4 regions of the Paenibacillus sp. JNU01 genome follow, and region 3 is predicted to be linked to each of the others. Evidence: predicted binding sites of a transcription regulator. Region 3 holds the regulator's gene; each other region holds the start of a gene.
The links. The regulator Rex, encoded in region 3, represses fermentation and respiration genes when NADH is low (regulators of the CRP and FNR family bind a similar motif). The targets are predictions, from matches to a motif close to TTGTGAAATATTTCACAA.
Positions count from the first base shown of each region.

Region 1: NLBNIHML_RS01975 (cytochrome ubiquinol oxidase subunit I) is a predicted target of Rex. The motif match lies at 3,531-3,548, and genes of this name have one in related genera.
Region 2: nirB (nitrite reductase large subunit NirB) is a predicted target of Rex. The motif match lies at 4,661-4,678, and genes of this name have one in related genera.
Region 4: adhE (bifunctional acetaldehyde-CoA/alcohol dehydrogenase) is a predicted target of Rex. The motif match lies at 3,894-3,911, and genes of this name have one in related genera.

Region 1 is NZ_CP169723.1:485,481-493,686, reverse strand. It holds gene cydD (thiol reductant ABC exporter subunit CydD) at 1-970, opposite strand, end outside; gene NLBNIHML_RS01980 (cytochrome d ubiquinol oxidase subunit II) at 1,024-2,037, opposite strand; gene NLBNIHML_RS01975 (cytochrome ubiquinol oxidase subunit I) at 2,037-3,401, opposite strand; gene NLBNIHML_RS01970 (MFS transporter) at 3,836-5,218, opposite strand; gene NLBNIHML_RS01965 (LysR family transcriptional regulator) at 5,328-6,203, shown strand; gene NLBNIHML_RS01960 (GNAT family N-acetyltransferase) at 6,234-6,800, shown strand; gene NLBNIHML_RS01955 (hypothetical protein) at 6,888-7,859, opposite strand; gene NLBNIHML_RS01950 (RNA polymerase sigma factor) at 7,859-8,206, opposite strand, start outside.
Region 2 is NZ_CP169723.1:2,022,821-2,031,026, forward strand. It holds gene spoVAD (stage V sporulation protein AD) at 1-821, opposite strand, end outside; gene spoVAC (stage V sporulation protein AC) at 818-1,321, opposite strand; gene NLBNIHML_RS08775 (M42 family metallopeptidase) at 1,965-3,038, shown strand; gene NLBNIHML_RS08780 (hypothetical protein) at 3,218-3,541, shown strand; gene NLBNIHML_RS08785 (metal-dependent hydrolase) at 3,784-4,491, opposite strand; gene nirB (nitrite reductase large subunit NirB) at 4,768-7,197, shown strand; gene nirD (nitrite reductase small subunit NirD) at 7,256-7,582, shown strand; gene NLBNIHML_RS08800 (formate/nitrite transporter family protein) at 7,632-8,206, shown strand, end outside.
Region 3 is NZ_CP169723.1:1,431,605-1,439,810, reverse strand. It holds gene panC (pantoate--beta-alanine ligase) at 1-126, shown strand, start outside; gene panD (aspartate 1-decarboxylase) at 119-502, shown strand; gene NLBNIHML_RS05995 (tetratricopeptide repeat protein) at 596-1,243, shown strand; gene dinG (ATP-dependent DNA helicase DinG) at 1,386-4,247, shown strand; gene NLBNIHML_RS05985 (redox-sensing transcriptional repressor Rex) at 4,467-5,120, shown strand; gene NLBNIHML_RS05980 (amidohydrolase) at 5,107-6,411, shown strand; gene NLBNIHML_RS05975 (DUF5590 domain-containing protein) at 6,451-6,981, shown strand; gene NLBNIHML_RS05970 (hypothetical protein) at 7,282-7,809, shown strand; gene NLBNIHML_RS05965 (AAA family ATPase) at 7,802-8,206, shown strand, end outside.
Region 4 is NZ_CP169723.1:1,663,469-1,671,674, forward strand. It holds gene pflB (formate C-acetyltransferase) at 1-323, opposite strand, end outside; gene adhE (bifunctional acetaldehyde-CoA/alcohol dehydrogenase) at 1,201-3,813, opposite strand; gene NLBNIHML_RS07120 (Crp/Fnr family transcriptional regulator) at 4,244-4,960, shown strand; gene NLBNIHML_RS07125 (hypothetical protein) at 5,047-5,760, opposite strand; gene NLBNIHML_RS07130 (hypothetical protein) at 5,958-6,689, opposite strand; gene NLBNIHML_RS07135 (winged helix-turn-helix transcriptional regulator) at 6,884-7,180, opposite strand; gene NLBNIHML_RS07140 (ThuA domain-containing protein) at 7,511-8,206, opposite strand, start outside.

The sequences.
Region 1 (8,206 bases), 950 kb from region 3:
TATCCTTCTCGGCTTTCTCATCTATGGTAGGCTTACTTGCGCCACTCGTCTCCTCAAGCATCTCTTCCACCTTACGAATGGCCCCCATACTGGTTCGCCCGCTGTGAAAAGCCGTTCCTGTATTCTTCAATAGACTGTAAAACTCAGGGACGAGCAACAACACAAGAAAGGCCGTGTGGAAGCTCATCGATTTGAACACGAGTAACTGTATAGCCAGTTCGAGCGCAACGATACCGATGCTTAACATTACGATCGATTCCAGCATAAACGTATTTGTAAAGGCAATCTTCAAAATGCCCATCGTGGCATCCCGATAACCCAGACTGCTGCGTTCAATCTCCTGCTGCTGACGTTTAGCCCGTCCGAATATTTTCAACGTAACCAGCCCTTGAAGCGAATCCAGAAATGTACCTGAAAACTCGGCTAGCTGCGCGTATTTCTCTTCGGATTTGTTCTTTGTCTTGAGTCCCACCAAAATCATGAACAGCGGGATAAACGGAGCTGTAAACAGCATAATGTAGCCTGTGTTGGCGTGCTGGGTAAACGTAACGATCAGAATCAGTATCGGAATCATTGCAGCTTCCATCATACGCGGCATGTACTGACTGAAATAGCTGTCAGCTTCATCCACAGCATCCAGAGCAACGCTGACCTTTCCTCCCGTCTGTCCACGAAGGGTTGAAGGCATGGAAGCGCGGGTAAGGTTCTGCAACACAGAAGCTCGCATATTTGTCTTGGCACGTGCTGCCATATGCAATCCCACTTTCCCGTTGCCGTACGTCAACAGTGTGCGCACAGCCATTACTGCCAGCAATAGCCCAAGCAGCAGCATCACCGATGAGAAGGAAGCTTTCTCTACAAAAATCCGTTGGACTGCTTCAGCCACCAATGCCGCCTGACTTATAATAGTCACACCAAGCGCCAGCGAAATGATCGCAAGGAGCAGCCTGTTTGTTCGTTGTAACGACATTTGCTGCGAGATCAGATTGGATTTGGCTTTTCTCTTCACAGAAAGCTCCTCCTTTATTTTTTCCCTTTCACATAATCCGCATCAAACAGGAACAGTTTGAAGACCAGAATAAGAGAAGGAATTAACAGGCACAGCCCACCGATAAACACAACCACTAGCGCAAAACCCATTGCTGGCGGTGTGGCACTGCTCTGAATCGTGATATATGGATCAAGAATATAAGGATACTGCCCAATGCCGTAAGCGAAAAAGGCTGTGAAAAATTGCAGCATAATGAAAATAAAAGCTAATCCGTAACGGCGACCGTTATATAACAGCCACATGGCAATCATGAAAAATGCAACGGATAGCGCCAGCAGCCACCATAAATCCATCATGTTTTGAAAATGACGCTCATTGTGTTGACCCAAATAGATAAATGCAGTCAGCGCGAGAATAATGGTCGGTGTACTCCAGAACAGAGCATAGTTACGCATCAGTTTTAATGCCGCATGATCCTCTGCCCGAGAAGCGTAAAATGTAAGAAATGATCCGCTAATGAACAATACGGATACGATGGCGAGTCCAACGATGCTCCACGATAACGGATTGGTGAACAGCGCCCAATAATCCAGGGAAACCGTCTCCCCCTGCTTTAGAATAAAGCCACCTTCAGACAGTGTCAGTGCCACTGACAACGATGCCGGGATAAGCAAACCCGTAGCTCCGTATAAAAACAAATATATAATGTTATTTTTGGAACCGTAATTCTCAAAAGCATAAAACGACCCCCGAATAGCAAGCAGAATGACGGCAATACTTCCCGGGACAAGCAGCGCGGAGCCATAATAATAAGCGGTATCCGGGAAAAACCCGACGATGCCAATATAGAAAAAGACAAAAAATACGTTGGTGATCTCCCACACCGGTGATAGATACCGGGAAATCAGCCGATTAATCAGATGATCCTGCTTGGTCAGGCGTGCATAAAAGGCGAAAAAACCTGCTCCAAAATCAATCGAAGCTACAATAAGATAGCCATACAAGAACAGCCAGAGTACCGATATACCAATTAATTCATAACTCATCAGGCCTGCTCCCCTCCCTTGGCTGATTGATCATGCTTCTCTTTCAACCATTTCTCCATCTCAAGCTCAGCAGGATTGTTATTGAACAAACGTCTCAGCACGAGCACACAGATGACGCCAAGCACGATGTACAGAAGCAAGAAGACGAAAAATAAAATTCGTACACTCGGTGACGAAGTGGCGGCCTCTTCTACGCGCATATAACCTCGGATGATCCAGGGCTGCCGCCCGATCTCTGCATAGAACCAGCCCATCTCAACGGCCAGAAATGCAAGCGGTGCACTGAGTGCAACCATGCGTAGCATCCACTTGTTAAACTGGTTGCGTTTCTTCCAGAACACAAACAGGAAATACAGAGAAGAGATCGCAAGCAGTGCGAAACCGATTCCAGCCATCAGATCAAACAAGTAATGCACAAGTAACGGCGGATGCTCATCGGGTGGAAATTCATTCAGCCCGGTTACCTCGGCGTTAAAGTTTCCAAAGGCAAGAAAGCTGAGCACTTTCGGCAAATGGAGAGCACCTATGATTTCATGCTCAGCATTCAGCCATCCTAATAAGATCAGATCCGCGCCGCTTTCCGTCTCGAAATGCCACTCGGCAGCCGCGAGCTTCTCCGGTTGATGCTCAGCCAAAAACTTGGCAGATACATCTCCGGCTAAGGAGTTTAATAAGCTGAAGACCAGAACAACGGCCATCATGAGGTTCAGGCCCTTTTTGTGGTAGGCTGACACCCCTTTTCTCAGCATCGCCAAGGCTGCAATTCCAGCTAACAGAGCAGCTCCTGTCAAATAGGCCGAGCTTAATACATGAAATACTTTGGAGAACGTCGCCGCATTCAGCATTGCTTGTACAGGATTCACTGCCAAGAATTGACCTGCTTCCATGACAAAGCCTTCAGGCTGGTTCATGAATCCATTTACTGTCGTGATAAAGACAGCAGACATCCCTGCCCCGGCAACAACTGGTATAGTCAGCAACCAGTGGATATAAGGATTTTTGAACCGATCCCACGTGTACAAATAAATGCCCAAGAAGATCGCTTCAAAAAAGAACGCGAATACTTCCATAAATAGTGGCAGTGCAATAACATTCCCGGCCAATTTCATGAAATTCGGCCACACCAGTGCCAATTGCAGCGATATCGCTGTACCTGTCACCACACCAACCGCCACAGATATGACAAATCCTCTGGACCACCTCTTTGCCATAAGTATGTAATGGTGATCCTTCTTCCGAATACCGATGAACTCTGCAATAGCAATCATCAAAGGTACACCAACACCAAGCGTTGCAAAAATAACGTGGAATCCGAGTGTCAAACCAGTCACCAGTCTGCTCCATAACACCGTATCAATAGCCATTCTTTATGTTGCCTCCTTTCAAAATCTGTTGATTTTTAGTGATAAATATTTGCTTATGATCAGGTCTGCTACTCACTGGTTGCATTTAATATCAGATTAGGACGTTCCTGTAATTCGTGTGTTTAGGATAAGAGAAAATTTTCACAAAGTACGCTACAACGATATGTTGCCACATGTACTTTGCGATTACTCCTGTTGATTCCTGATATTAAATGCATAGAAAATGCTATGCGAGACCTAATAATCAAAATTATTATATCTTTATTTTTACCTAATTCAATCAACGTCACGTCTTCTACCCTAAACGTTCAAGAAAGGATCAACTCTTTCTGACAACTTGGTGAAAAACAAAAAATACACCCAATAGAGCTATTGATTCATTGGGTGTAAACGTGGTATTGCACGTGGATTCACTATTTTATTTGCTTGCTTATTTACTCTGGACTCACCGCATCTGCCTCGCGGCGTACGCTCATGATGATCAGTGATGCAGCTAATACCGTAAGGATAATTCCAAGCGTCTGAAATCCTGTCACATTGAATGTATCCCCCATAACGATACCAATCAATAACGATGATATGATGGTCCCCAGGTAGCGTGATGTATTAAAAATCCCCGATGAAACACCTATCATTTCTTTGGGTGTGCTTTTGAACAGAGCTGCTTGCATGCCAACCGCGTTTAGACCGTTACTTATGCCAAATAAAGCCAAGGCAACAATGACAACAAAGATTGGAGAAGTTTCATTCATGAATACGATGAGTACAGAGCCAATGGTCATTAACCAAGCTGATACGATTAAAGCTGGCCGTGATCCCGATCTGTCAATCCAGCGCCCTGCGATCGGAGCAATAATGACTGAACATAATCCCAAAGCCAGCATGCTCATTCCTGTATGAACTTCGTTGAGATGACGTACCTGCTTCAAATACGTTGGAACTCCAAAAAAAAGTGCGTAAAACAGGATGTTCACCAGCATGTATTGTACATTCACCCAAGTCATCTCGGGATATATGGCAAACGTTCGCAGAGGGATGAATGGTTTGGCTGCTTTTAATTCATGCCGGATGAACATGACAAGTGTAATTAACCCGATCCCTCCTGTCAGCAGATGCCATTTAGAAATATCTCCTGTAGAATTTACTGACAGTAATCCGATGAGCAGAGTCACCAAAGCTACCATAAACATCAGGATGCCTGATGCATCAATTAATGCAAGCCATTGCCGAACCGACATGTGACTAGAGATCGATGGAGAAGACTCGTCCTTCGGAATTGTTTTCCAGGCGAACGCAAAGCTTGCCATGACAAATGGAATATTAACGATGAATATGCTGTGCCAGTCCCACCAATGTATCAATACTCCACCAATAAATGGCCCGATGGCAGCTGCTCCGGAGAGGAATATCGCCAAAGTAGACAATGCGGTGGCTTGCTTGTCAGTCACATTAATTCTTACAATCGCCATTCCGACGGCTACCATCATGCTTGTGCCAATCGATTGAACGATCCGGAATACGATGAGCCACGAAAAGCTCGAAGACCACGGAGCAAGCATGGACGATACAAAAACAATAACAAGACCCGTGAGAAAGATCTTCCTGCGGCCGAACAAATCGCTACACTTGCCCATGACGGGTTGAGCAACAGCACTGGCAATGTAAAATGATAAAATGATCCACGAAACAGCTGTAAAACCAAGTTGGTACACTTGTTGTAGCCTGGAGATTGCCACCGAAATCATGGAGGAATTCAACGGATTCAACATAATTCCGAGTCCCACAGCCAACATCAATCCTTTATTTCGAACGTTCATCAGTGCATCACTCCTTCTTCTGCTGTCATCTTACTTGAAAGTATTCATTTATTCCAACGCATTGTATGTTATGATTTGATGAACTAGAAGGAATGAAGGAATGGTGCAAATGGAGCTTCTTCAACTAAAATATTTCCTGACGGTGGCCCGATGCGAACATGTTACGGAAGCTGCGGGAAAGCTGCATGTTACGCAATCCTCTCTGAGCAAAACGATACAACGATTAGAGGATGACCTGGGAGTCCCCTTATTTGATCGAATCGGGAGAAAGCTGCGACTAAACGACTTTGGAAGAACATTTCTTCAGCGAACTGAAAAAGCCCTATTTGAATTGGAACAAGGAAAGCGGGAAATCGCTGACCTCTCCAACAAAGATCAGGGTATACTGCAATTGGCGGTAACTACGGCAAGTACTTTGCCAGGTATACTACGAGAATTTCGCAAAAATCAACCGGACATTCAGTTTCATGTACAAATGGTTTCGTTAGAAAACATGTCCAGGCTTCTATATCGGGGCGAGGTAGATTTTGGTCTCTCCTCCCCTCCGATGCAAGGTGACGACATCGAATGTCAGATACTTTATGACGATCCGATCGTAGTCGCTGTTCCTATGGGTCATCGATATGCAGAACGAAGCAGCATTCAACTAGCCGAGCTTAAGGACGAGTCGTTTGTTGGGGTAAAACAAGGCTATGGTGTTCGTGATATGGTAGATTCTACATGTCAATCCGCTGGTTTTGTACCGAAGTATGTGTATGAAGGTGATGAGCCTGCACGATTAACAGCCCTTGTTGAAGCGGAGATCGGTCTTGCATTTATACCAAGCACAGCCAGAAACCCGCATGAACGCATTAGATATCTTCAGGTAGAGGAACATAGACTCGTTCGGGAAATCGCTCTACTTTCACATAAAAACAGGTATATTTCAAAAGCCGCTTTAGAGTTTCGCAGCGTGGTTATGGAGTATTTCAATGCTATGCCATGAATAAAAATTCAATCCAAAGGAGATGTCATTTTGAAATTAAAAGCAGAAAAATTTGATCATATTTCAGAGACAGAACGATTAGTCATCAGACCATTACAGAAAAACGATTATGAGAATTGGTTAAATGAATTTGAAAAACGCTTGCCCTCCCAGCACCGCCATGATAAAGGGAAAATGGATATGAGTGAATGTACACTGGATTGGTTTCATGATCTGGTGGATCGACACCAGGAGTTAGCGCGTACAGATGCCGTTTATGTATTTGGTATCTTTAGAAAGGAAGATGGCACACATCTGGGTATGGTTGATATTGCGACCTTGGCAAGAGATGATTTTCAATGGGGAAGCTTCGGATATACGCTCCATAATCAGTATTGGCGAAAAGGGTATGGCAAGGAAGCTGTGAATGCAGCTCTTCATATTGCATTTGAACATCTGAAATTCCACCGTATAGAAGCCCATATCAATCTGGATAATACCCCTTCTGTGAAGTTAGCTGAAAGCGTGGGTATGGAATTTGAATGTGTCCGTAAAGGTTTCATACACGAAAATGATGAGTGGACCGATCATTTGGTGTATTACAAAAATTTTAATTAAACAACTCCTCCGATAATCTAAAGAGCGAACAAAGCACTTTCGTGCCCTGTTCGCTCTTCTTCATTCAATCGTATCTCCGTGTTCTCCTTACTCGCCCAAGCTGTTCCAGAAGGATTGAAACGCGCCTTTTTCAACTTCGAGAAATGCAGGAACATTACCGTAACGAACCAAACCTTCACCGAACAGAACCAGTGGAACCTGTGTTTTATCTTCCAAGGTGAGATAGATGATCTTGCGATCTTCTTTGCCGTAGAGATTCTCTTCCAATTCCGGACTCGTTGCAATTGGTTTAGCAGCAGATAACGCAGAGATGAAGCTTTCCAGTGATTCATCCACTGCTAACGGCTGAAACTGCTGCTTTCCGTTGTTCCAGCTATCAAAAGTCTCCCATTGTGCCGAGGCAACGTTACCTTCGAGATGCAGCTTACCAATCAGGTCGGCACCCGTACCAATGGTGATTCCGTTGTTCTTGTCGAATAGTTGAGCATACACCTGACCATCGATCTCAGTGTAAGACATGATGCGGAAGTCCTTATCATAACCATTCACCGCATAGATGTCTGCTTCGCCAATATTGGAAGCAAGTTCTGTGTATTTATCCTGACCGCTCAGCTCATGGATGCCGCCAGTTGTTGTGCCAAGCTTCTCGCCACGCAGGTTGAGTGCATGTGCGCCTTCAAGCAATGTTGGGGACTGTGTATAGACGTTTCCTCCATACACAACCAATTGCAGCATATCTGCCATCGCGCCTTTACCCTGTGAATCCGGCAATTCCATCTTTGGAATCACAATCGGATCAAACGACGCGCCCGGAGTCACCTCTGCCACTTGAGGAGTTGGTGCGGCTGGTCCATTGAATTGTTGCCACACACTCGGCGCAGCCAATCCAATGCTGGCAGCGATAACGACACTTGCTGCGATATATAGTGGTTTGCGTTGACGTTTTGGCCCCTGATGTTGCGTATTCAAAGCTTGCTCTACCCGTTTTTTCATTTGCTCGTTTGTTTTCATATGATTCACCGCTTTCTTGTAGTCTTGTTTGAATTGTTCTTCCTTCATTACAGTTCCTCTCCTTCCAGCTCCAGTTTTAACAGCTCTCTTCCTCGTTTTAATCTCATTTTCACTGCTGACTCGCTAATCTCCAGAATCTCGCTGATTTCTCGGATTGCATAATCTTCGTAATAATACAGATGAACCACCGATCTATACTTGAGGGGCAGTGACAGCACGAGTTCGATCAGCGCGTGATCTTCCGGGTTGTCCGCGGTAAGAGCATCGACACCCTCCAGCTTGACCTCCCGTTTGCGCCAGCCTCTGCCTAATAAGGATTTGCAATGATTGGTGATGACCCGAATCAACCATGCTTTTTGATGCTCTGCATCGTTGAATGTAGGGGCTTTTTCTAT
Region 2 (8,206 bases), 590 kb from region 3:
TAAGGCTGTTTCTCCCGATCATAGATCATCAATCCGCAATCATTGAATACCGTCTGTTCCATGGGGAGACCTTCTTTTTGCAAAAGCTCTTTGGTAATCGGCAGACCGACAGAAGCCAGATCCCCGGTCACAATAAGATCGTAATAACCAGGCTCCAGTCCTGTATCCCTGAAATGAGAGATCAGGGTGTCGGCGGCTGCCGGTGCCATCGCTGAACCCATGTTGAAGGGATCTTTGATTCCCAAATCCATGATCCTACCAATGGTAGCCTTGGTCACTACTGGACCATCACCCGTACGGGACACCACACCACACCCTGAACCCGTAACGGTATATTGCGCATAAGGCGGCTTCTGAGAGCCATACTCCGTTGGATAACGAAATTGCTTCTCAACCGTGCAGTTGTGACTGACCGTACCTGCAAGGACATAATCGCCAGCTCCCGAGTCCACAATCATGGATGCCAGCGCCAACGTTTCCATAGAAGTTGAACAAGCTCCGAAGACACCAAGGTAAGGCACACCCAATTTTCTCGCTGAAAATGAACTGCTGATAATCTGATTCATCAGATCTCCACCAACAAAAAAGTGTAGCTCTTCCTTGGTGATATTTGCATTAATCAAAGCGAGTTGGGAGGCCTGTTCGAGCAGTTTGCGTTCTCCCTTCTCCCACGTCTTCTCACCGATCTCAAGGTTGTCATAGATGTAATCAAAATCTGATGACAAGGGACCTTTGCCTTCATCTGGTCCTACTACTGCCGCCTTGCCGATAATTCGCGGACGATTCTCAAATTGCCACGTTTGGCGACCCAATCGCTTCACAGGTGTCCACCTCCAAATCCCAAAAAGGCGTACACGATGCCTACAACAAATGCTGCCACGACACCAAACACGATAACGGAACCAGCAAGTTTGAACATGTTGGCCCCAACCCCAAGTACCAACCCTTCAGCACGATGTTCAAGTGCAGCAGAGCACATGGAATTGGCAAATCCGGTTACCGGCACAGCCGTTCCTGCCCCTGCCCATTGAGCCATTTTATCGTATACCCCAAGACAAGTCAGAATAACGGATATGAGAATCATGACCGCCACCGTAGGATTGGAAGCTTCCTTCGATGTCATGTCGAAACCGGCCATGAAAGCCTCTTGAATGGCCTGTCCTATCAAGCAGACGGTACCTCCAACCAGAAATGCCTTGAGGCAGTTCTTTAGGATTGGACGAGGCGGTTCATGTTTTTTCGCAACTTTTTTGTACTCCTTTTCATCCATGGACAGGGACGACGTTTTTTTTTCGCTTCCTGATGCAGATTGAGCTGGCAAGATGCAAGACCTCCTCTATGTCAAAATGGTTCAAAGCTACGGCTGAATGCCAATGTGTATAATCTTATATTCAGTGTTTGTTAATCATCGGAAGGTTATGTATCCGGCGACAGACAGCATATGTTTCCAACAAGATCATACGGTGGAAACAGGTTGGAGATCCGCCGGATTTGAAGGCTCATAGATCCGTTCTATAAATAAAGAAGAACAATCACGAGCAAGATAAAAAGAACGATGAACAGTACTTTTTCCGTGCCCTCTTCCGGAGGCTTCATTGGATAGTTAGCTCCTTCCTATATGAGACAAGGAAATATTGAGTATATAAACTTCACAAAATGATGACATCCCCTCTGTATATTCATATTCATTGAAGTAGCTCCAGGTCTGCGGCTACCGCGGATAAAACCATGAAACATGGGTAAGACAAGCGCCCAAAACATGCCTTAAATACGTGACATAAACATGGACAATCACTTGCGCAAGGTTCATACTGTAATGTGACCAGTGGTTAAATAACAAGTCCTCCGCATAATCAGATGCGTGTTCAAAAAAGTCTGATTTTGAACTACATCTAAAAGGACAACAGGCGGGTAGCCGTTCTACTGTGACCTGAAATACATACCAACAGAGGAGTTGTTGACACATGAATGAAAAAACGATGGATATGTTTCGCACGTTGACGGAGTTTCCCTCCGCATCCGGTTTTGAACGTGAGCTTCGCGGCTGGATGAAAGAGCAGCTTTCCGCTTATACGGATGAGTTCGTCCAGGATCGCCTAGGGAGTCTATTTGGTGTTTTACGGGGAGAGGAATCCGGTCCTAAAGTTATGGTTGCCGGACACTTTGACGAAGTTGGTTTCATGACTACGGGCATTACCGAAACAGGTATGATCAAATTCCGTCCACTGGGTGGATGGTGGAGTCAGGCTGTACTTTCTCAACGATTGGAAATCATCACACCTGATCGTCGGATTACCGGAGTTGTAGGTTCCACACCTACACACTTGCTGGACGAGTCCCAGCGGAACAAACCTGTTGATTTGAATTCCATGTATCTCGATATTGGAGCAGACAACCGTGCCGAAGCAGAATCCTGGGGCATTCATCCAGGGATGCAGATTGTGCCAATCTGTGAATTCACGCCGATGGCGAACCCGAAAAAAATCATGGCCAAAGCGTGGGATAATCGTTACGGCGTAGGTCTTGCACTTGAACTGGTTGAAGCGTTACACAAGGAAAAACTGCCAAACACACTTTATGCTGGTGCAACGGTTCAGGAAGAACTGGGGCTTCGCGGTGCACGTACGGCGGCCAATCTGATTCAGCCTGATATCTTCTTCGCGCTTGACTGTAGCGCGGCGAATGATATGACAGGTGACAAACAGTCATTTGGACATATCGGAGAAGGAGCATTACTTCGTATTTTTGACCCGGGTATGTTCACTCATCGCGGAATGGTGGAATATGTTCAAGATACGGCTTCATCGAATCAGATCAAAATGCAGTATTTCATCTCACCAGGCGGTACTGATGCAGGTCAAGTTCACCTGAGCGGCATCGGTGTGCCCTCAACAGTGATAGGGATCTGTGCACGTTATATCCATACCTCTTCTTCAATCATTCATACGGATGACTACGATGCGGCCAAAGAATTGATTGTAAAACTCGTTAAAGGTCTTGATCGGACAACGATGAATACCATTATTGATAACGCGTAGTTCAGTTACATGGAAAACACTTAAATAATTATGCCTGAAAGAGATGTCCCGTCAGACCGGGATGTCTCTTTTTTTGTTTAATCAACTAGATTAATAGGTCGAACATTATGGAGAATGCCACATAAGATATACGATAATGGAAGATCAATAACCAAACACCAACCAGTGGGGGACCTGTTATGGCAGTGGGAAGAAACGGAAAATCGAATAAAGGTTCTAACAAAAAACCAAACGCTGCTAATACCCTCCTTAATGGAAACCTCAAGGGAAAAAATCTCGAATTGATTGTAGCAGCGCTATTGGTGAGCGGAAAGTTGAGAGTGGATGCTGTCACGTTGTTTCGTGAGGCTACATTGGTTGTGGAATTGGTTGGTCAATATAAAACACTTCGAAAGGTCACACCCTCCAATTCAGACAAACTGGTACAATTCCTGGATGAAACCGGCGGCGATATGACGCTGAATGATGTTATACAGGCATTTCAACAGAGAATCAATTCCTAATCGCCAAGAAATGAGGTGGACATCATGTCCGAGTTTGACGGAACCGGGTTTGCCGAACTGTTAATTGTGCTTATTCTTGTTGTTTTATTTGTTTATGGCTCTACTGACATCGGAACACTCACTGGCTCACCTACTTCAACCTGATCTTATTGTAAGTCCTAACAGTAAAAATCGCAGCATCTGGAGAAAATGAACACATCAAAATGCCAATCCGATTCACCGGACTGGCATTTTATGTATCATTACAGAAATAATGGCGAGAACGCAAACCACGCCAAAATAAGGGTAAGCACAATGCAGACATTCTCTACAACGGCTCCATGTTTGGTTCCTGTGCTCATCAGATTGGCTCGTATGCGCCACTTGAGCGGTGGTAACGGACGAATGCCACGATTGGTTAATGAATCGGCCAACAGGTGCATGGCATACGCCGTACCTCCTGCTACCCAGATTTCCGGCCCCTGCTGTTGCGAGGTGCTGTAAAGTAAACCAGCCCAGACCGCAGTTCCATACAAGGTATGCGTCAACCCCCTATGCGTTAGTGTGGTGCACAGCATAAGCAGGCTGCCTGCAATCAGATTCCACGGAGCAAATGCGTGGCCGTAGAACACCAGGCCGAGTCCAATGGTGAACATCAACACTTTGCGAAGAGAACGCGAAGGCAGGAATGACACGAGTGCAATGAGAATTGCAAGCAGCAGGTTCCATGGTTTGGCATGAACATAGAAGTACACAAACACAGCTGTCGGCAAAAGAACGGTCTGTAACAGCCTGATGAGACTGTTAGGCAAGGCTCTCGATACCAGCAGCGAATTCGGCTCATCGATGTCAGGCAATAACGAACCAATCAGAGCAACCGTAACTGCGGGTGCAGTCACCGGCATACCAGCCAATTGAAGTACAGATAGCGAAACGCCTGTCCCGATAATCAGGTGGGATCTTCCCATCATGATGCAAAAACGTCCTTTCGAAGAAATAGGGAACATACATAGCCCACTTTTGATAGTACAACGAAACCAAAACAAGAACAATAGTTCGTATTTCTTATTTATATAAAAATAAATATCACTTTCTGTGATGGGGCTCACACTATTAAATTTATGACTCTTCTATCTTTATTAGTGAATTAAATCACATAAATTATCGTCAACACCTTGTATAATTTCAAATATAAACCACTAAAATTGCAGGTAATGTACAGCGTCTATTCAAGGAGGCATACACACATGAACGGAAAAAAAGAGAAACTCGTTATCATTGGTAACGGTATGGCAGGAATCAGTACCGTCGAACAAATTTTGAAATTAACTACGCGATTTGATATTACCGTTTTTGGCACAGAGCCCTATCCTAACTACAACCGCATTATGTTGTCATATGTACTGGAAGGCAGTAAAACACTGGATGACATCGTGCTGAATGATCTCCACTGGTATGAAGATTATGGTATTACACTCCATACTGGAACAACTGTAGCCCGAATTGATTCGGATACACTTGAGGTCATTACGGAGGATGGAACTCGCTTTCCTTATGACAAAATTATCATTGCAACAGGCTCCAACTCCTTCATTCTCCCCGTACCGGGGCATGACAAAGAAGGTGTCGTTGGTTTCCGTGATATCGCCGATTGTAACGTCATGCTCGACGCTGCTAAACAGTACAAACGAGCGGCCGTGATCGGGGGCGGACTGCTGGGTCTTGAAGCGGCCAAAGGTCTGGTACAACTTGGCATGGAGGTTACCGTAGTACATCTGATGGAAGATCTGATGGAGCGTCAGCTTGATCCGCAAGCTTCAGCCATGTTAAAGGCAGAATTGGAGCGTCAGGGTATCCGGTTCAAAATGGGCGCACAGACTTCCGAACTGCTTGGCGGTGAACGGGTTGAAGGCATTCGTTTTGCCGATGATTCCGTACTGAATGTTGACTTCGTGGTCATGGCTGTAGGGATCAAACCGAATACAGCTGTAGCCCGTGAAAGCGGTATGGAAGTGAACCGGGGTATTGTTGTGAATGACTACATGCAGACTTCCCTTGAGAATGTCTATTCGGTTGGGGAATGTACAGAGCACCGAGGGGTATGCTACGGCCTCGTTGCCCCATTGTTCGAGCAAGGCATGATTCTCGCGAAACATATCTGCGGTGTGGAGACCGCTCCGTATGAAGGCTCTGTAGTATCAACGAAATTGAAAATTTCGGGTGTGGACGTCTTTTCAACTGGTGAATTCATCGACAGTCCGGAGCACACCGTCATTTCGCATAAAGACGACTGGAAACGGACCTACAAAAAAATTCTGCTCCGCGATAATAAAATGGTTGGTGCTGTTCTATTCGGTGACATTACGGATTCTGCCGAATTGCAGAAGTTAATCAAACATCAGACTGAAATGACTGAAGAACTGTATAGCTCACTCATGGGTACAGGTTGCGGCGGTCATAAGAAAACAACCTCTGTTGAAACGATGCCGGAAGACGAAATCGTCTGCGGATGTAACGGGGTCACTAAAGGAACGATTGTTGATGTCATTACCAACCAGGGCCTCACTACTGTAGATGAAATCAAAGCCTGTACGGGTGCAACACGCTCTTGCGGTGGATGTAAGCCGGTTGTGGAACAGATTCTGCAATATGTGCTTGGAGACAGCTTCAGCAGTGGAGCCAAACAGGGCATATGCGGATGTACTTCCATGGGACGGGATGAGATTGTAGCCGAGATTCGTGCAAAAGGATTACAAACGACCAAAGAAGTCATGAATGTACTCGGATGGAGTCAGCCTGAAGGTTGTTCCAAATGTCGCCCGGCAATCAACTATTATCTTGGCATGATTGCACCGGACACGCATGAAGACGAGAAGGAATCACGCTTTGTTAACGAACGCATGAACGCCAATATTCAAAAGGATGGAACGTATACGGTCGTACCGCGGATGTATGGCGGGGTGACTACACCAGAGGATCTCAAACGCATTGCTGACGTTTCAGTCAAATATGATGTGAAAGCAGTCAAAGTTACCGGCGGCCAGCGCCTCGACTTGATTGGTGTCAAAAAAGAAGACCTGACCAAAGTTTGGGCTGAACTCGATATGCCATCAGGTTATGCATACGCCAAATCGCTGCGCACAGTCAAAACATGTGTCGGCTCCCAATTCTGCCGATTCGGTACACAGGATTCCATGGCCATGGGCGCTCGCATCGAACGTAAATTTGAACGCCTCGATCTGCCAGCCAAGTTTAAATATGCCGTCAACGGTTGTCCACGGAACTGTGCAGAGGCATGTACCAAAGATATCGGTATTGTTGGTAACGACGGCGGCTGGGAAATATTCATCGGCGGTAACGGCGGTATTAAAGCAAGACTGGCTGATTCCCTGTGCAAAGTGAAAACGGATGAAGAGTTGATTGAACTGTGCGGAGCTATCATGCAATATTACCGCGAAACAGGTAACTATCTGGAACGGACTTCGGAGTGGGTGGAACGCATGGGTCTGGAGCATATTCGTTCGGTTGTCGTCGATAATCTCGAAGAACGTAAAGCATTGATGGAGCGGATTGAATTCGCACTTGAACATGTCGAAGAACCTTGGCAAAAAGCGATTCGCAATGAGGAAGGCCAAAGCAAAATGTTCCACGGCATCGAAGTATCGGCTCGTCCATAAGCAATCCCGCATGATCAACACGATCAGAACGTTAAATAGATAAAAGGAGTGGTTTAAGATGACGACAAAACAATCAGCCACCTACTTCCCTGCCGGAGTAGTTGAAGAATTCCTGCCGCGAATCGGAAGAGTCGTTGAGATTCAGAACCGTCAGCTTGCTGTCTTTCGTGCATCGGATGGTACCATCTTCGCTGCGGATAATCACAACCCCCACCCCAAAGGTGGTCCACTGGCAGAAGGCATCGTGTCAGGACATTATCTGTACGATCCGCTGTATGATTGGAAAATCGACCTCACTACAGGTGTTGTGCAAGCACCGGACAATGGTCAAGTGCAGATGTATCCGGTGAAGGTAGAGAACGGCCAGGTCTGGATTGAGATATAGTTCCATTGAAACGTTCATAGATTGATGCAAAATAATGGGGGAAACCGTGATGTATACACCAAGTGTTGAGGGAATTATTGAAGCTGCAGTTAAAAAAAGGGATCAGATGAACTCCAACCTTTCACGCTACATGGTTGCCGCCTTAATGGCGGGTGCCTATGTAGGACTTGGCATCGTGCTGATCTTCAGTATCGGTGCTCCGCTCCTTGCAGCACAGTCACCACTGCAAACCATGTTGATGGGCATGTCCTTCGGACTCGCGCTCACGCTGGTTATCTTTGCCGGATCGGAACTATTTACAGGCAACAACATGTTTTTCACCATGAGCACACTCGCGGGCCGGACCACAGTTAAAGATACACTGAAAAACTGGGGACTCGTCTTCCTCGGCAACTTGTTAGGTGCGATCCTGCTCAGCCTGCTTATTGTAGGCAGCGGCCTGTTCAAAACTGCTGCGCCCGAACATCTGTTATTCGTCGCTTCAGCCAAAAAGATGGCCGCTCCCGTATCGGAGTTGTTCTTCCGCGGCATTCTCTGTAACTGGCTGGTCTGTCTGGCGATCTGGATGGCTGCTCGCACCAAAGAGGATATCGCCAAAATTGCGCTTATCTGGTGGTGTCTGTA
Region 3 (8,206 bases):
CTCGCAGATCAGGAAGAAGTTCAAGGACGTGACGATCTGCTCATTGCACTTGCGGTGAAATTCGGAAAAACAAGATTGATTGACAATATAAGGTTGCAAAAATCGGAGGTGCTGTCCCATGTTTAGAACACTCATGAAATCCAAAATTCACCGGGCTACGGTAACGGAAGCCAACTTGAACTATGTGGGTAGCATTACCATAGATGAAGACTTGATGGAAACATCCGACTTGATGGAAAACGAGAAAGTGCAGATTGTGAACAACAACAATGGTGCACGTCTGGAAACTTATGTGATTCCAGGACCGCGCGGAAGCGGGGTCATCTGTCTAAACGGCGCAGCTGCTCGTCTGGTGCAGCCTGGAGACAACGTCATTATCATTTCTTATGCCATGATGTCGCAAGAAGAGGCAAATACTCACAAACCAACCGTTGTGTTTGTAGATGGACAGAATAAACCTGTACAAACCATGAAGCAGGAAGTTCACGCAACAATTATGTAATCGACTGGTAAGGAGAATGAAATCGGCCCTTGAAGCAAAAAATGAGTACAGGTCACTGCACTAATCCATTTTTTCAAGGGTGGGGATGCAACGATGTTCCAGCATGTTTTCGCAGAAATGAACGACATGTTAGATGAAATTATCAAGAGCTATCCTTCCGCTGAAGGTCTGAACAAACAAGAATTGCTGCAAAAGTGGAACTTGCTTAAGCGGATGAGTGACGGAATGTTGGATGAATGGCTGATGTTTGAAGAAAAGATGAGCCAGGTGAGGGAACGGGAGATGGATAAGCCTGCGTCCCTTGAACCGGAACAGGAAGCTGTCACCGCTCTGCCTGAACTCCATCTGGAATGTTTCAGTCGAGGACAAGGGTATTTCAAATTACAGATGTATCCGCAGGCGATCTTGCAGTTCTCCCGGGTTGTGACCGACCATCCGGAGAGTGCATTAACTCGTTTTTACTTGGCACTCGCATATCTGAATCTGGAACAAATCGCTGAAGCCGGGACACATTTGCAGCAGATCATGTATCTTAAGGGCTCACCTCGCTTGAAAGGGCTTGTATGTAACGCTCTGGGCTGTATTCAAGCCAAGCTTGCGAACCCGGAGGCTGCATGTTCACTCTTTGCACAGGCCCTTCAGTATGACCCGACATTGACCGAACCGCTGTACAACATGGAAGCTTGCAGGTTGAACAGGGGAAAATTGCAATATGCTAATCAGCTGACGACCCTTCATTAAGCGGGAATTCGGCGACAAAAAAACGGTGTTCCCTCCTTTGGCATAGCGGCGGGGACACCGCTTTTTTGTCAGTTAATTTTCAAATCCCCTTTTTTTTGCTATGCTGTAACATAGACTGGAATGGAAGGGACCGTATATTGCAATGAAATTTGCCGTATTGGATTTCGAAACAACCGGCACGCAGTCCGACGGTGAGATTATACAAGCCGGACTTGCCATCATAGATCATGACTTCAGCATAACTCAAATATATAGTTCTTATGTGAACCCTGGTGTCCCGATTCCCCCGTTTATCTCGGGGCTAACGGGTATTACCGATGAAGATGTGGCGGACGCTCCATCACTCGAAGAGATGATGATGGAGATGGTTCCGCTGCTTAACGATGTGGTGCTTGTTGGACACAACGTCGCTTTTGATTTTCACTTTTTGCAGAATGCTCTTGACCGTTGCGGTTATCTGCCGTTCACTGGCCGTATTCTGGATACCATTGATTTTCTGAAGATTACGTTCCCATCACTGGGTTCTTATCAACTCGGTTATGTGTCTTCTGAATTTGGATTTCAACATGATCGCCCTCACCAGGCCGACAGTGACGCACTGGCGACAGCCTATGTGCTGCTCAAGTGTCTGGATGAGTTAAAGGAATTACCGCTCATAACGATTCAACGGCTCAGTGACCTGTTCGCACCAGAAGACAGTGACTTGGGTTGGTTCTTGGACGGGATGCGCAGTGAGAAGGAAGCAGAGCCGATTCAGGATCTGGACGGACATACCTATTATCGGCAGCTTGCTCTTAATGTAAGTGATTGGACCGATATTGGTGCACCACGTGATGAGCGGGAAGGTAACCCCCTCGATGGTGTAAGCTTCGAACAGTTTATGGACCAGGTTCGGGAGAACCTGAAGGATACGCTGGATCATTACGAAGAGCGTGAAGCCCAGACCCAGATGTTCAGCAGTGTAAGGCAAGCCCTGGATGAAGAGAAACATCTCTTGATCGAAGCTGGAACAGGTACCGGTAAATCTCTGGGTTATCTGCTGCCAGCGATATACGAAAGTGTGAAACAAGAACAGAAAGTCATGGTCAGCACGCATACGATCAATTTGCAGGAGCAATTGAGAGAGCGAGATATTCCGATGCTGACCCAAGTGGTTCCGTTTCCGTTTAAGGCTGCTGTCTTCAAAGGACGTGGACATTACCTGTGCCTGCGCAAATTTGAACACAAAATCAATAAACGTGAATTCGCCACTCCCAAAGAGGATTATTTCACAGCCGCTCAGATGATCGTGTGGCTCACACAGACTGAAACTGGAGATGATGAGGAGCTTAACCTTAGCGGACGCGGAGGCGACTTCTGGGAGACGGTACAGAGCGAATCCGAGTCCTGTCTGGGAAGATCCTGCCCATGGTTCCGCAAATGTTTCTATCATCGCGCCAAACATGAGGCCGGGTTGTCTGATATCGTAATAACCAATCACTCCAAATTGTTTACGGATGTCAAAGCAGCACATCAGTTGTTGCCAGCCTATGAGAGTCTTGTGATCGATGAGGCCCATCATCTGGAAGATGTAGCGGGTAAACATCTTGGAATGCATATGAAATATTTCACGTTGGTTCATACCCTGACCCGTCTGTTCAAAGACAGTCGTAATGGACAATTGCCTATGCTTCGTTCGCAGTTATCCGGGCATGAAAATTCGGTGCAATGGGGCTCCATGGTAGATCAGATGTTCCCGCTAGCTGTTGAGGTTAAGGAACTGTGGGATCGTATGAGCGATGCCCTGTTCGGTCTTTTGCCTGAACGAAGTGATGCTTCACCGGGAGAGACAGGGCAATTTTCCCTGCGCCTGAAGGCATCTCAGAAACCTGCGAAATGGCAGGAGTTGCAGGATCTGGAGAACCAGATCTATGTGACTCTGGGCGATTTGGTTCGCAAAGGGGACAAATTGCTGCTTGAGGTGAAAGAGGATCAGGATGATTATCAATCGGATAGTCTGATTACGGACATTACAGGACTGCTGAAAGATCTGACCACATTGAAGGAGAATCTGCGATTCTTCATGCGTATGGATGATGCCAAAACGGTGTACTGGATGGAAGCCAGCGGTCAGTTCCGCAGTAAATCTCTTCAACTGTACGCCGTACCTGTCGATGTCAGTGCACAACTGAAGGATTTGTTCTTTGATAAAAAGAAAAGTGTTGTGCTTACATCGGCTACGCTCTCTGTAGATAAGTCATTCCAGTTCATGATTGAGCAGCTTGGCTTACAGGAAGCCTCTGAGAATAATCGGCTTTTAACGTCGATGCTGCCATCACCTTTTAATTATCGTGATCAGGCACTTCTAGTGATTCCGCGTGATTTCCCAAGTGTGAAAGGCAGTGTGGGTGATGCGCACTTTGTTAATATGCTGGTGCAATCACTCGCAGAGACCGCAATTGCCACGCGTGGACGCATGATGGTTCTGTTTACTTCATACAAGATGCTGCGACAGGTCTATGATCCGCTGAAGGAGGCACTGTCTGGTAACGACATCTCGTTGTTGGGTCAAGGTGTGGATAGTGGAAGCCGCTCCAAGTTGACTCGCAGGTTCCAGGATGCCAAAGCTACGGTACTCTTGGGCACAAGCAGCTTCTGGGAGGGTGTAGATATCCCGGGAGAAGCACTGACCTGTCTCGCTATTGTGCGTCTGCCTTTCCAGCCGCCGAATCATCCGTTGGTTGAAGCCAAGAGTGAATTGCTCCAGGAGCAAAAGAAAAATCCATTCATGAAACTGTCTGTGCCGCAAGCGGTCATTCGTTTCAAGCAAGGATTTGGCCGATTGGTGCGAACAGCGAAGGACAGAGGTATTGTCATTGTTTATGATACACGTGTGATCGAAGCGTACTATGGCAAATTCTTTTTATATTCATTACCTGGTCCCAAAATGGAGCATATGCTCACGGAGCAGATGGTTCCCCGAATTACCGAGTGGTTAGAAAAACCTCTTAATGAACAAGAATAATGGTTAACTTTGTTCGTTATATCATTGCATGACACTATCGTTTGGCGTTAAACTTTATTAGATATTTCCGTATCCGATTAAAGCAGTTGCACGTAAGAACTTATAACCTAAATTACAAAGAGCATTCTGTATAAAATGTCACGTCTATCTTTGAGTTTATACAGAATGCTCATCTTTTCATCTATTATTTTATCGTGGCATTGGTAAGGGGGAGCAAGAATGAAATCGGATAAAATTTCGGAAGCGGTGGTACGACGTCTGCCTGTATACTTGCGCTATTTGAACGAGTTGCATCAGCGTGAGGTGGCTACTGTTTCTTCTCAAGAGCTTGGACAGAGGCTGGATCTGAATCCGGCCCAAATTCGAAAAGACCTGGCTTACTTCGGTGATTTTGGTCGAAAAGGGATCGGGTATGATGTATCCTATTTGATCGAGAAAATTCGTCACATTCTCAAAATTGATCAGCAAATTAATGTAGCTTTGGTAGGTGCTGGTAACCTGGGACAGGCCTTGTCCAACTACAACGCATATCTGAAAGACAACATGAAGATTGTTGCTGTATTCGATGCATATGGACCGAAGATTGGTAGTCAAATCAACAGTTTGACGGTAAAACCAATGAATGAATTAACGGAAGCGGTTAAGACAGATAACATCCGCATCGGAATTATTACAGTTCCGGATACGGAAGCTCAAAATGTAGCCGATCAACTTATTGAGTCGGGAATCGAAGCGATTCTTAATTTTGCACCAACTATTCTAAAAACACCGCCACATATCCGCATTCACCATGCTGACTTTACAACGGATCTGCTTAGTTTGGCCTATTACTTGGAGACTGGAAAGGACGACGAGGAAGATGACAACAAATAGATGGGTAATCCACAACGGCAAATTTGCCGTTAATGAAGGCACGACATGGAACGTGGTTCATGGATACATGGTTGTCGAGAATGACAAGATTGTGCATATTGGTGAGACATTGCCGGATGGAGACGAAAATTGTACCAAAGTGGATGGAAAAGGATTGTTCTTCCTGCCGGGTCTGATCAATACGCATGGTCATGCAGCGATGTCGTTGCTTAGAGGACACGGGGACGATCTTGCGTTACAAGTATGGTTGCAGGAAAAAATGTGGCCGATGGAAGCAAAAATGACTTCTCAAGACGTATATTGGGGAACTTCGCTATCCGTGCTTGAAATGTTGAAAGGCGGAACTACAGCTTTCCTGGACATGTATGATCATATGGATCAGGTTGCCAAAGTTGTGGAACAATCCGGCGTTAGAGCAGCACTTGCACGTGGTGTAATCGGGCTGTGCTCGGAAGAAGAGCAATTGCGGAAGCTGGAGGAGTCGGCAGCGTTTGCACGTGAGTGGAATGGACAGGCAGATGGTCGCATCACAACCGTAATCTCGCCACACGCACCATATACATGCCCTCCTGACTACATAGAGAAGCTTGTACAGGTCGCAAATGATCTTAACCTTCCTCTGCATACACATATGTCGGAAACGCTTCGTGAAGTGGAGCAGAACGTTACAGAATATGGACTGCGTCCTGTGGCACATCTGGAGAAACTGGGCTTTTTCTCCCGTCCATCCCTGGTAGCACATGCGGTGCACCTGAATGATGAAGAGATTGAAATTTTGGCCCGCCATGATGTGGCTGTATCCCATAACCCGGGAAGTAACCTGAAACTCGCTTCCGGTGTTGCGCGGGTACCTGCATTACTGAAAGCAGGAGTTACCGTGTCACTTGGAACCGACGGACCGGCAAGCAACAACAACCTGGATATGTTTGAAGAAATGAGACTGGCTGCATTGATTCACAAAGGTGTGTCTGGTGATCCGACTGCCGTGCCAGCGGGCGAAGCGTTACTACTCGGAACTTCATATGGTGCTAAATCCATCTTCCTGAACAATACCGGTGCGCTTCAGGTAGGCATGAAGGCTGATTTCATCGCCCTGGACATTGAACAGGCACACTTCTACCCACATACAGACCTGATCTCGCATACGATTTATTCAGCCTCTGCCAAAGATGTGGAGCACGTATGGGTAGATGGGAAACAAGTGGTTAAACATGGCGAATGTCTGACGCTGGACGAAGAACGTATTTTGCGTGAGTCTCAATTGGCATTTGATGGTTTGCTTGCTCGTTAATTGTATTGCGGAGCATCATAGGGAAAGGAAGTTCGGCTTTTGAAGAAAAAAAAGAAGTGGATATGGATTTCGCTGCTTGCACTAGTTCTGATTCTGTTTGGACTTCAGCGTTATTACGTGTATGTCACACAGGACCAGCGTAAGGAAGAAGCGCTCGCCATACAGGCAGCACAGGAGCAACTGGGCATTACATCTTATGATGAATTGCGTAAGTACATCTGGGGTGATAAAGAAGGCTCTGACAACATCTACTGGACCCTGCTCGGCAAAAACAAGGATAACCAGGATGTTATGGTCTGGGTTAAATTCGATGCAAATAATCAACCTGCTACAGGTGCTAACGCTATACACAGTGAACTGCTGCAGAATGGCATGTCCGAAGCACAGATACGCAATCGCTTTAGTTCCGAAGTTCCAGCCGGTGAGATTAAACGAATCATGCCCGGAGTTGTGAATGGAATATATGTGTGGCAAGTGTATTATAAAGACGGTACGCATAACCACTATCGGTTTTATCGTTTTAGCAATGGAGAACAGGTAGACTTGGTTTACACACTCCCGAACAGCTAGAACAAATAGAGTAACTTAGCTAGAGAATCGTAGAAATGAAAGAACCGGCAGACGGATATCCGACTGAACCGGTTCTTTGTGTTGCCTGTGAACAGTTTTGATTTAAATAGTTAAAATTAATAATTTATTCATATTTTCGCCTTCGAAATTGTATATACGATGTGATATACTCAGTTATGTACTCAAAGTTACATTCATAACAAATAAACCTGTCGAAATTCTCGCAGGAGTCAATGTGCACATATTCGTATATACCAATAGGCCAGTAAGTTAGGCCAAAATCTGGGAGGGGTAATTCACTTGAAGCTAAAAGTATTGCCTATTGCTTTAACTGCCGTCATTTCAGCCGTTGTGTTGTTTGGAGGTTGGTTTGTGTATCGTCAGGTGGCTTTGCAGAATCCGATTGAAAAGATGGTTACCCAGTACGATGGAGTCAATGACGTTCAATTAACTATTAACCGCAATGACGTACAATTGAAACTGGATCTGCAACCTGATGTTGATTTGGGCAGACTGGTACAATATATTCACAAAGAAGGACAGACCTTGATTGGAACTCGCTCATTAAAGTTGGATGTTGTAGATCATTCCAGTGAAGCACTGGAAAGCTGGTGGGGTGATGCGATGTTTACCGTGGCTCAGGCGATGGAGAACAAACAGTACACCGAGATCACACCAACATTGTCCAAGATGGCTACGAATGGAATAAAGGTAAATACAGCGATGGATGACAACAATGTATATGTAAGTCTCAGAGACGGAGATGCCAGCAAGTTTATTATTCTGCCGCGTGTGCCCGGTCAGATAGGAGTGTGGCCTAATGCCTAAGTGGACCAAAGAAATTGCCATTGGATTTGTCCCTGTGTTGATTATTTTTCTTGCTTTTACTGGTGTTAATATTATTCCGATTCTAATTGCAGCGGTGTTTGTTGGAGCTTTGTTGTTCATGATGCAAATGCGTGGCGGGATTACCGTAGGCGCTGCACAGGAGCGTAAACGGAAGAAAAAAGGTCCTTCCAAGCTTACTTTTGAAGAAATTGGTGGTCAGGACAGTGCCAAGCAAGAATTGCGTGAAGCACTGGACTTTCTCATCAAACATGAAGAAATTCGCAAGTTCGGGATTCGCCCGTTAAAAGGGATCTTGCTGACAGGCCCTCCAGGGACAGGGAAAACGTTGATGGCCAAAGCGGCTGCGCATTACACCGATTCTGTTTTCGTTGCTGCA
Region 4 (8,206 bases), 230 kb from region 3:
AATGGAGCATCGGTCTGAACACCGACAATCTGCTCTTTGGACTGATCCAGATAACCTGGTTGATGAGAAACAATTGTCGCTGGTGTGTTCACATCAACATCAAGTACTCCGCCGTTATCCCGTTCTTTTTTGGTCAGATCAGATACGATCTCCCACAATTCTTTGGTATTCTGGGTTGCACCTGCTAGGAATGCTTCATCACCGTAATACGGAGTCAAGTTGTGTGCCAGAAAATCATTCACATCTACGGATTTGGTCCATGTTCCTTTGGTAAAGTTTCTCCAGCCTGTTTGTTGTTTGACATCTTTTTCAATCACCGACATCTTAATCCCTCCACTAATTTGGATTTCTGGACACATAACATCTTGCTTCATTCGTAGCATTGTGTGCCCAGAGCCGCGATTAATGTGAATTGTTTCACATAAACCGGATCATGTTCTCTCTACTTGGGAACCGGAACCGCGGAATGAATGTTTTTCTTACATTTTCAGTATACGTCTTGAGGCTTTCATCATCTGTGATTTTTGTCACAAAGTCAGTGAACTAACTCACTCCACCTGCGCTGTGTCCCATTGAACCCCCTTTAGATTCACACTTAGCCACTGCGCGGGCAGAACAACCTTCCAATCGCTGCTCACTATTTAAATTTACTGAAAAAGCGAATGAACATTAGGTGCCGTACACTGGCCACTGCAAGTAGAGAACAACCTTCCGATCGCTGTTATCCTCGGATTTTTTGATCACTTTTTCAAAGGTGAAAATCCGTTGATAAAGGCGAACGCTCCGCTTCTTCAGGTTTTTTCTCTCCTCTCCGTTATCGTGTACATGTGTAGTTCAACTGATAAAACAACAAAGTTCAAATTTTATTTTAAAGACGCATGCTTCGCTTTTTAGGTTTGTTCTGCCCCTCTGTTGTTGTGTAAAGGGAATAGTTCAAACCGCCACATCACGGATTCAGTGTAACCTCTATAAAACCCTTTTGCTCCTCTATGCTCAGTGCAAACCAAATCTTAAAATACTCCTGAAAAACAGATGCTTCGCTTTTCTGTTTTTCTGCCCGTTCTGCTCTGTTCGTCATCGTGTTAGTGTCTCACTTGCTCACTTAACTTCGTGTAACCTCTATAAAGACGGCAATCGGGGCTCCCCTCTCGGGGAACCCTGATCTTTTTTTGCCGTAAGGCACGCTTCGTTCTAGATTTGTTATTCAAACTTTCCGTAGAAAGCGTTGCGGTATACATCAGCCAGTTCAGTTACCAGCGGCAACTTCGGATTGGCGGTTGTGCATTGGTCTTCAAAGGCACGGTCTGCCAGATAATCTACATGTGCTTCGAAGTCTTTAGCATCAAATCCGATTTCTTGGAACGATTCTTCAATGCCCAATGTTTTGTTCAGTTTGCGAATGGCATTGATCAGACTGGTTACGCCTTCTTCTGTCGTACGTGCAGGCAGTCCCAGAATCCGGGCAATTTCGGCATACCGCTCATCCGCTACAAAGTGCGAATATTTCGGGAACGATGCAAATTTGGTCGGTTTTTTCGCGTTGTAACGAATAACGTGTGGCATCAGAATTGCATTGGTGCGTCCGTGTGCGGTGTGGTACTGACCGCCCCATTTGTGCGCCAAGCTGTGGTTAATGCCCAGGAATGCGTTGGCAAAAGCCATACCGGCAATGGTGGAGGCATTATGCATTTTCTCACGTGCCAGTTTATCACCTTGCAGTGCCGATTGCTCCAGGTATTGGAATACCAGTTGAATCGCTTTGATCGCAAGGCCATCCGTGTAATCATTCGCCATGACAGACACATAAGCTTCAATCGCATGAGTCAGTACGTCCATACCTGTATCTGCAACGGCTGTTCTAGGCAGAGAGTATACGAATTCCGGATCGACAATCGCTACGTCTGGTGTCAGCTCATAGTCGGCCAATGGATATTTAGTATTCCCTTGATTTTTATCTGTGATAACCGCGAACGATGTTACTTCAGAACCTGTACCGGATGTCGTTGGAATCGCTACAAATTTCGCTTTTACGCCGAGACGTGGATATTTGTAGATCCGTTTGCGGATATCCATGAATTTTTGTTTCAGATCGTTAAAGTCCGTGTCCGGATATTCATAGAACAACCACATGGCTTTCGCAGCATCCATCGGTGATCCCCCGCCGAGTGCGATAATGCAGTCTGGCTGGAAGCGGCGCATCATTTCGGTTCCACGATCTACCGTTGTTGTGGATGGATCTGGCTCTACATCGGAGAATACTTCGATTGCTACTGGCATTTGGCGTTGACGCAGATAATGTTCTACCTTTTCAACATATCCCAGTTTCACCATCATGGCATCCGTAATAATCGCCACACGTGTGATGTCAGGCATTTTGGCAAGATACTGCGTTGCCCCTTTTTCGAAGTAGACTTTGTTCGGCACTTTGAACCATTGCATATTCACGGTACGGCGAGCCACCCTTTTCACATTGATTAAGTTCACAGCGGTTACGTTGGAAGAAGTCGAGTTACGTCCATATGATCCGCATCCCAGTGTCAATGATGGCATATTCGTGTTGTAGATATCCCCGATGGCACCATGTGTAGATGGTGAATTCACAATGATCCGTCCAGTTTGCAGACGATCTGCGAATTTGCCAATCACTTCTTCATTCGTGGAGTGGATCACCGAGGAGTGCCCCATACCGCCAAAAGCAACCACTTCTGCTGCACGTTCAATTCCCTCTGCTGCCGTTTTAACTTTGTAACAAGCCAGTACCGGACTTAATTTCTCTGCCGACAATGGGAATTTGGTACCTACCCCTTCAATCTCGGCTACAAGAATTTTGGTGCCTGCAGGAACTTCAATACCGCACAACTTCGCAATGCTCACCGCAGATTGACCCACAATCGCCGGATTCACTGCACATTTCTCGGCGTTAATTGCACCTGCTGTCAATTTTGCTGCTTCATCTTTGTTAACAAAGTAACAGCCATTCGCGATCATTTTTTTCTTCACTTGATCAAAGATCGGTTCTTCAATGATGACCGCTTGCTCGGAAGCACAGATCATACCGTTGTCGAAGGACTTGGACAGGATCAAATCCGTCACTGCCTGATTGATATCCGCGCTTTTCTCGATAAAGCAAGGAACGTTACCCGGTCCTACGCCCAGTGCGGGTTTACCACAGCTGTACGCTGCACGTACCATGCCGGATCCGCCTGTTGCCAGAATGAGAGCCACATCATTGTGATTCATCAGTTCGTTTGTACGATCCATGGAAGGATCATCAATCCATTGGATACAATCCGCTGGAGCACCATGCTTCACCGCTGCATCGCGCAGGATTTTGGCAGCTTCGCGGCTACAATTCTGTGCAGATGGGTGGAAACCGAAAATGATCGGGTTACGCGTCTTAATGGAGATCAGTGCTTTAAACATCGTCGTTGATGTTGGATTCGTGACGGGTGTAATCCCCATAATAATACCGACCGGCTCCGCGATTTTCTGGAAGCTCTCATACTCATTATCTTCAATTACACCTACGGTTTTGTCATACTTGATGCTGTGGTACACATATTCTGTTGCAAATATATTTTTGGTGATTTTATCCTCATATACTCCGCGGCCTGTTTCTTCTACGGCCATCTTTGCGAGCATCATGTGTTTATCCAAACCCGCAAGCGCCATCGCTTGCACAATCCGGTCAATCTGCATCTGATCCATCTTCATGAATGCGGCGTGTGCTTTATTCGCTTTGTCGATTAACGTTTGAATATACTGACCTGCTGTCGGTTCTTTTGCTGGGGCGACTTCGTTCTTTACAGCCATCTCCCTCATCCTCCTAAAGGTTCGTATTGGTTTGTCTCTCTTCTTTACATTCACATCGTAACATGACCATAAACTTAATTATGTGATTTTTTTCACAAAGTATAACAAATTTTATTTAAGTTTTGTAGTGTCCTTCATCCAACCATTTTCACTTCCTATTTAAAGTATAGGGCTGTAAAAATCATGCTCTCCAATAAAAGTGAATTTAATCACAATGTTTGAAATTTCGTCATTTTTGCCCCCTTTCCTTCCCCCTCAAACGGTAAGATTAGGTATATACTGAACTTAAAAATTGAACCACCGCAATTTGTACCGTCCTTCCTCCCGGCCGAGATGACCCTGATCAGGACGGCAACGGTTTGCGGCAAACCTCGGAGGCTACTGCAAGCTACAGGAGTCCATCCGACGGACACAAAGGGGAGATAGACTTATGTTAGAACTAACAACTGTACTGGAAAAACGCGGCAATACGAACTGTTTCTCGGAAGCGAATTTCAACCATCTGCTGGTTACCATGAAAGATAGAACCTATCCGGAAGGTACACATCTGTACTGGGAAGGAGACGTCTCTGACAAACTTTATTATATGAAACGGGGCCGTGCCCAGATCACCAAATCCACGGATGAAGGCAAGGAACTAATCATGTACATGTATCAGTCCGGTGATATGATTGGTCAGGCTGATCCCTTCTTTGGCTCGAAACACACCTTCTCAGCGGAAGTACTGGAGGATAGTGAGATCGGTGTACTGGAGCATAAGGACCTGGAGATGCTAATCTGCCAACATTGTGACTTCGCGATCGACTTTATGAAATGGATGGGCATCCACCACCGGTTGACACAGACGAAGTTCCGGGATCTCATGTTATATGGCAAACCAGGTGCGCTTTGCTCCACCCTCATTCGATTGTCGAATTCGTATGGTGAGCCTCATGGAGAGCATGTCATTATTCATAAAAAAATTACCCACACGGACCTGTCCAATATGATTGGAGCTACCCGTGAAAGTGTAAACCGCATGTTAAGCGATCTGCGCAAGAAAGATGCGATCGAATATGACAATGGCATGATCGTCATCAAAGATCTGAAGATGCTGCAAGGGATCTGTCACTGTGAACTTTGCCCGAACGAGATCTGTCGTATTTAATAATTGACTATGCTAATCGAATGTTGCTTTAATTTTAATGAAAAAAGCCCAGTTCTCCTAAATAGAGATTGGGCTTCTTGGTATGCTTAGGATGCATTGGTCAATTCAAGCTTCACCGCATCACGTGGATTCAATTTCATGTCCAAACCATTTTCCATTAGTTCTTTGTCATTCACCATAATGACCCACCGCTCATTCATGCGGGGTGTGACATTCTCGACCGAAACGACGAATTTGTTATTCTCTGACATTCTTACAATTCCGCTGGACTTCAACACATCGCGAACGGTACACTCTTGAACGTAGACTCCGGCATATTGACGATTGAGGGTTGGCATAATGTTTCCACCGCTCACCTTGAGTAACGTTGTCTGATATGCAACGCCATCCCCCCCACTGTCAGCGGCTTTCACGTAAATGATCACTTCATCTTTGGCATGAAGCTCCATGTCCCAATCTTCCTGTTCAATGTCCTTGCCATTCAATTTGACAGCCCAGCTAAGCGAAGAATCCAGAGAAACTTCACCAACGGATTGAATCCGTTTGCCATCTGCCGTAAAATCAACCAGTCCGCTATTGAGTAATGCCTTTTTGAGTGTCAAACCTTCGCTAAAATCTCGCTTAATGGACTTGGTTGCATCAGGCAAAAACGTACTGCCATCTACAGCCACTGTAATCGTATTCGCTGTTTCTGTCTCTTTGACAATTGGCTGTTCAGAAGGCTGTGTCTCACTACAACCAGCCAAGATCGCCAGTAAGAGCAAACATACACCTATGTAACCGGGGATTTTCTTCATCATGTAGGTAACACCACCCTGCGTAAAATCATTCACCCTGTTGTCCATAACCTCTATTATGGCACAACCTTCAGCAAAAAAAAGTGTCAAAGCCGTTACTTTTAAGGGAGTGCCTCTCCAAATAAGGCTTGTACAAGAAAGAGAGCCTGCACACAGGCTCTCCAATCTGAATCATTTTCTCGATTTCATTGGTTCTTCTGTTACTGGACACTAGCCTGCATGTATGTCCGTCCTCCATCTCCATCTTTCAGATATGGATTAAGTCCGAAGAACTGTTCTTCAGACACATATACACCTGTCAGCAATCGCCCTTCAAGCAATCCTCCGTCCACCTGCACGCAACATGAAGGTGCGTCTACATACTCCTGATATAACGGAATCTGCCCATATTGTTGATGTATCTTGAACACCTTGCCTTGCTCATGCAAAGGCCGTTCAGAGAAATAGGTAGGCACAATATAACGGGCAATGACATCCAGTTCCTGAACGCTATAGAAGGCGTCATCCCCAAGCCAAGGTGCAAACATTCGAATCTTCTCATATTGAGACCAGACAACCGCCTGAATCAGCATTTCTGCGTGAACCAACCGACCTTCTCCGATATCCAGAAGCAACTGCTTTTCATCGATTGTTTCTTCCATCTGAGACATCGTTAAATCAGGTTGTCTCAGTTCACATCCGATACACTTCCAGCCCCTGGACGTTTGAATCCATTTTTGCAGCACAGCCGGAGCTAATCTCGGGCCATCGCTGTTCACAGAATGTGTATTCACTTCGGTTAGATCATCTTTAACCGAACGGGAGTATGCTGTGCGCTTAAATAACTCTGCAGCTTTTTTGTATATTAGATGGACCTGAATGGATGCGCTCTCAAGTTCTGCAATATCTTTCTTGCCGTAGCGTACTTCACGGGATAAGCTTTCTTCTCTCATGACAAGTGGGCCTCCTTCGCTCCGGCCGTCTGTGGCCATTTTCTATAGATTATACTACAACTCATGACAACATGTGCAACGCCCAAGAGAAAAACGCCGATCCACGTTATTTTTAAGACAAAAACCCCTGATTTCCACAGAAATCAGGAGTCTAAGTCATTCATGCAACGAAAGTGGGTGATGTTGCTTAGACGTTAGTCAACCCACTTCTCAGCCCAGTCTTGAATTTGATTCATGACAGGCTGGAGCGCTCTACCTTTATCCGTCAGTTCATATTCAATACGAACCGGCGTCTCAGGATAGACGTGACGAACCAGAATACCTTCACCCTCCAGATCTTTCATCCGTTCGGATAACATCTTATCACTCATGGATGGAATCAGATTGGAGATATCCTTGAATCGCTTCGAACCACTCATCAACGTTTGAATAATTAGACCATTCCAGCGCTTGCCCAAAAAGGAAAACGCCGTCTCAAAACGCGGACACATCCGCAAGTCTTGACCTTCCACATTAATCACCTCTTTAGAGATCACTCAACTTACATTTTGTTAGTATATTTCATAATAACATATTTAAGCATTAAAGAAAACGTCTGCCCCTAAAAAGTTTAAATTTTAGAAGTATTACTTGTTATATCCCAGTATACCTTACAGCCCGTCTCGTAACCATGGGAAATATCGTATAACTTCCCCATAATACTATCTTACCCAAAAGGAACCCAACTGCCACAGTCATCATCGACTTGCAGAAGGGTTCCTTGGTATGGATATGTTATCCCAGATTTTTTGATTCCTTTCTAGGAATAAAGAAATTGTGAATTAAACCAGCACGCCACCAAATGGTCTTACAGGTTCGCTCTTGCCAAATTCCGGCTTAAAGCTGCGGGCAGGATATGCCCATTTTACTGCGTTACTGATTACTCGCAATATTTCCGGTTTGTAATAGGTCGGATACGTCTCATGACCTGGTCGGAAATAAAAGATTTTACCTTCACCACGCCGGAACGTACATCCGCTCCGGAATACTTCCCCACCCTGGAAGTTACTTACAAACACCAGTTCATCCGGTACTGGAATATCGAAGAATTCACCGTACATCTCTTCTTTTTCCAATACAATCTTGCCTTCAATGCCATCTGCAATCGGATGAGATGGATTAACACACCACACAATTTCCTGCTCGTCAGCTACACGCCATTTCAGATCGCAGCTGGTTCCCATCAGCGCTTTGAATGGTTTGGAGAAATGACCTGAATGGAGCACAATCATTCCCATCCCGTTCAGCACTCGCTGTGCAACTTTCTGTGAGATCTCATCGCTTACACGATCATGTGCCATATGTCCCCACCATATAAGCACATCTGTGGAATTCAGCACTTCATCAGTCAAACCGTGTTCAGGCTGATCCAGTGTAGCCGTACGAATAGCAAAGCCTTCGCCGCCAAGTCCGTCAGCCAGTGCTCGATGCAGACCATCCGGGTAGACTTCCCTTACTTCATCGTGAATTTTCTCATG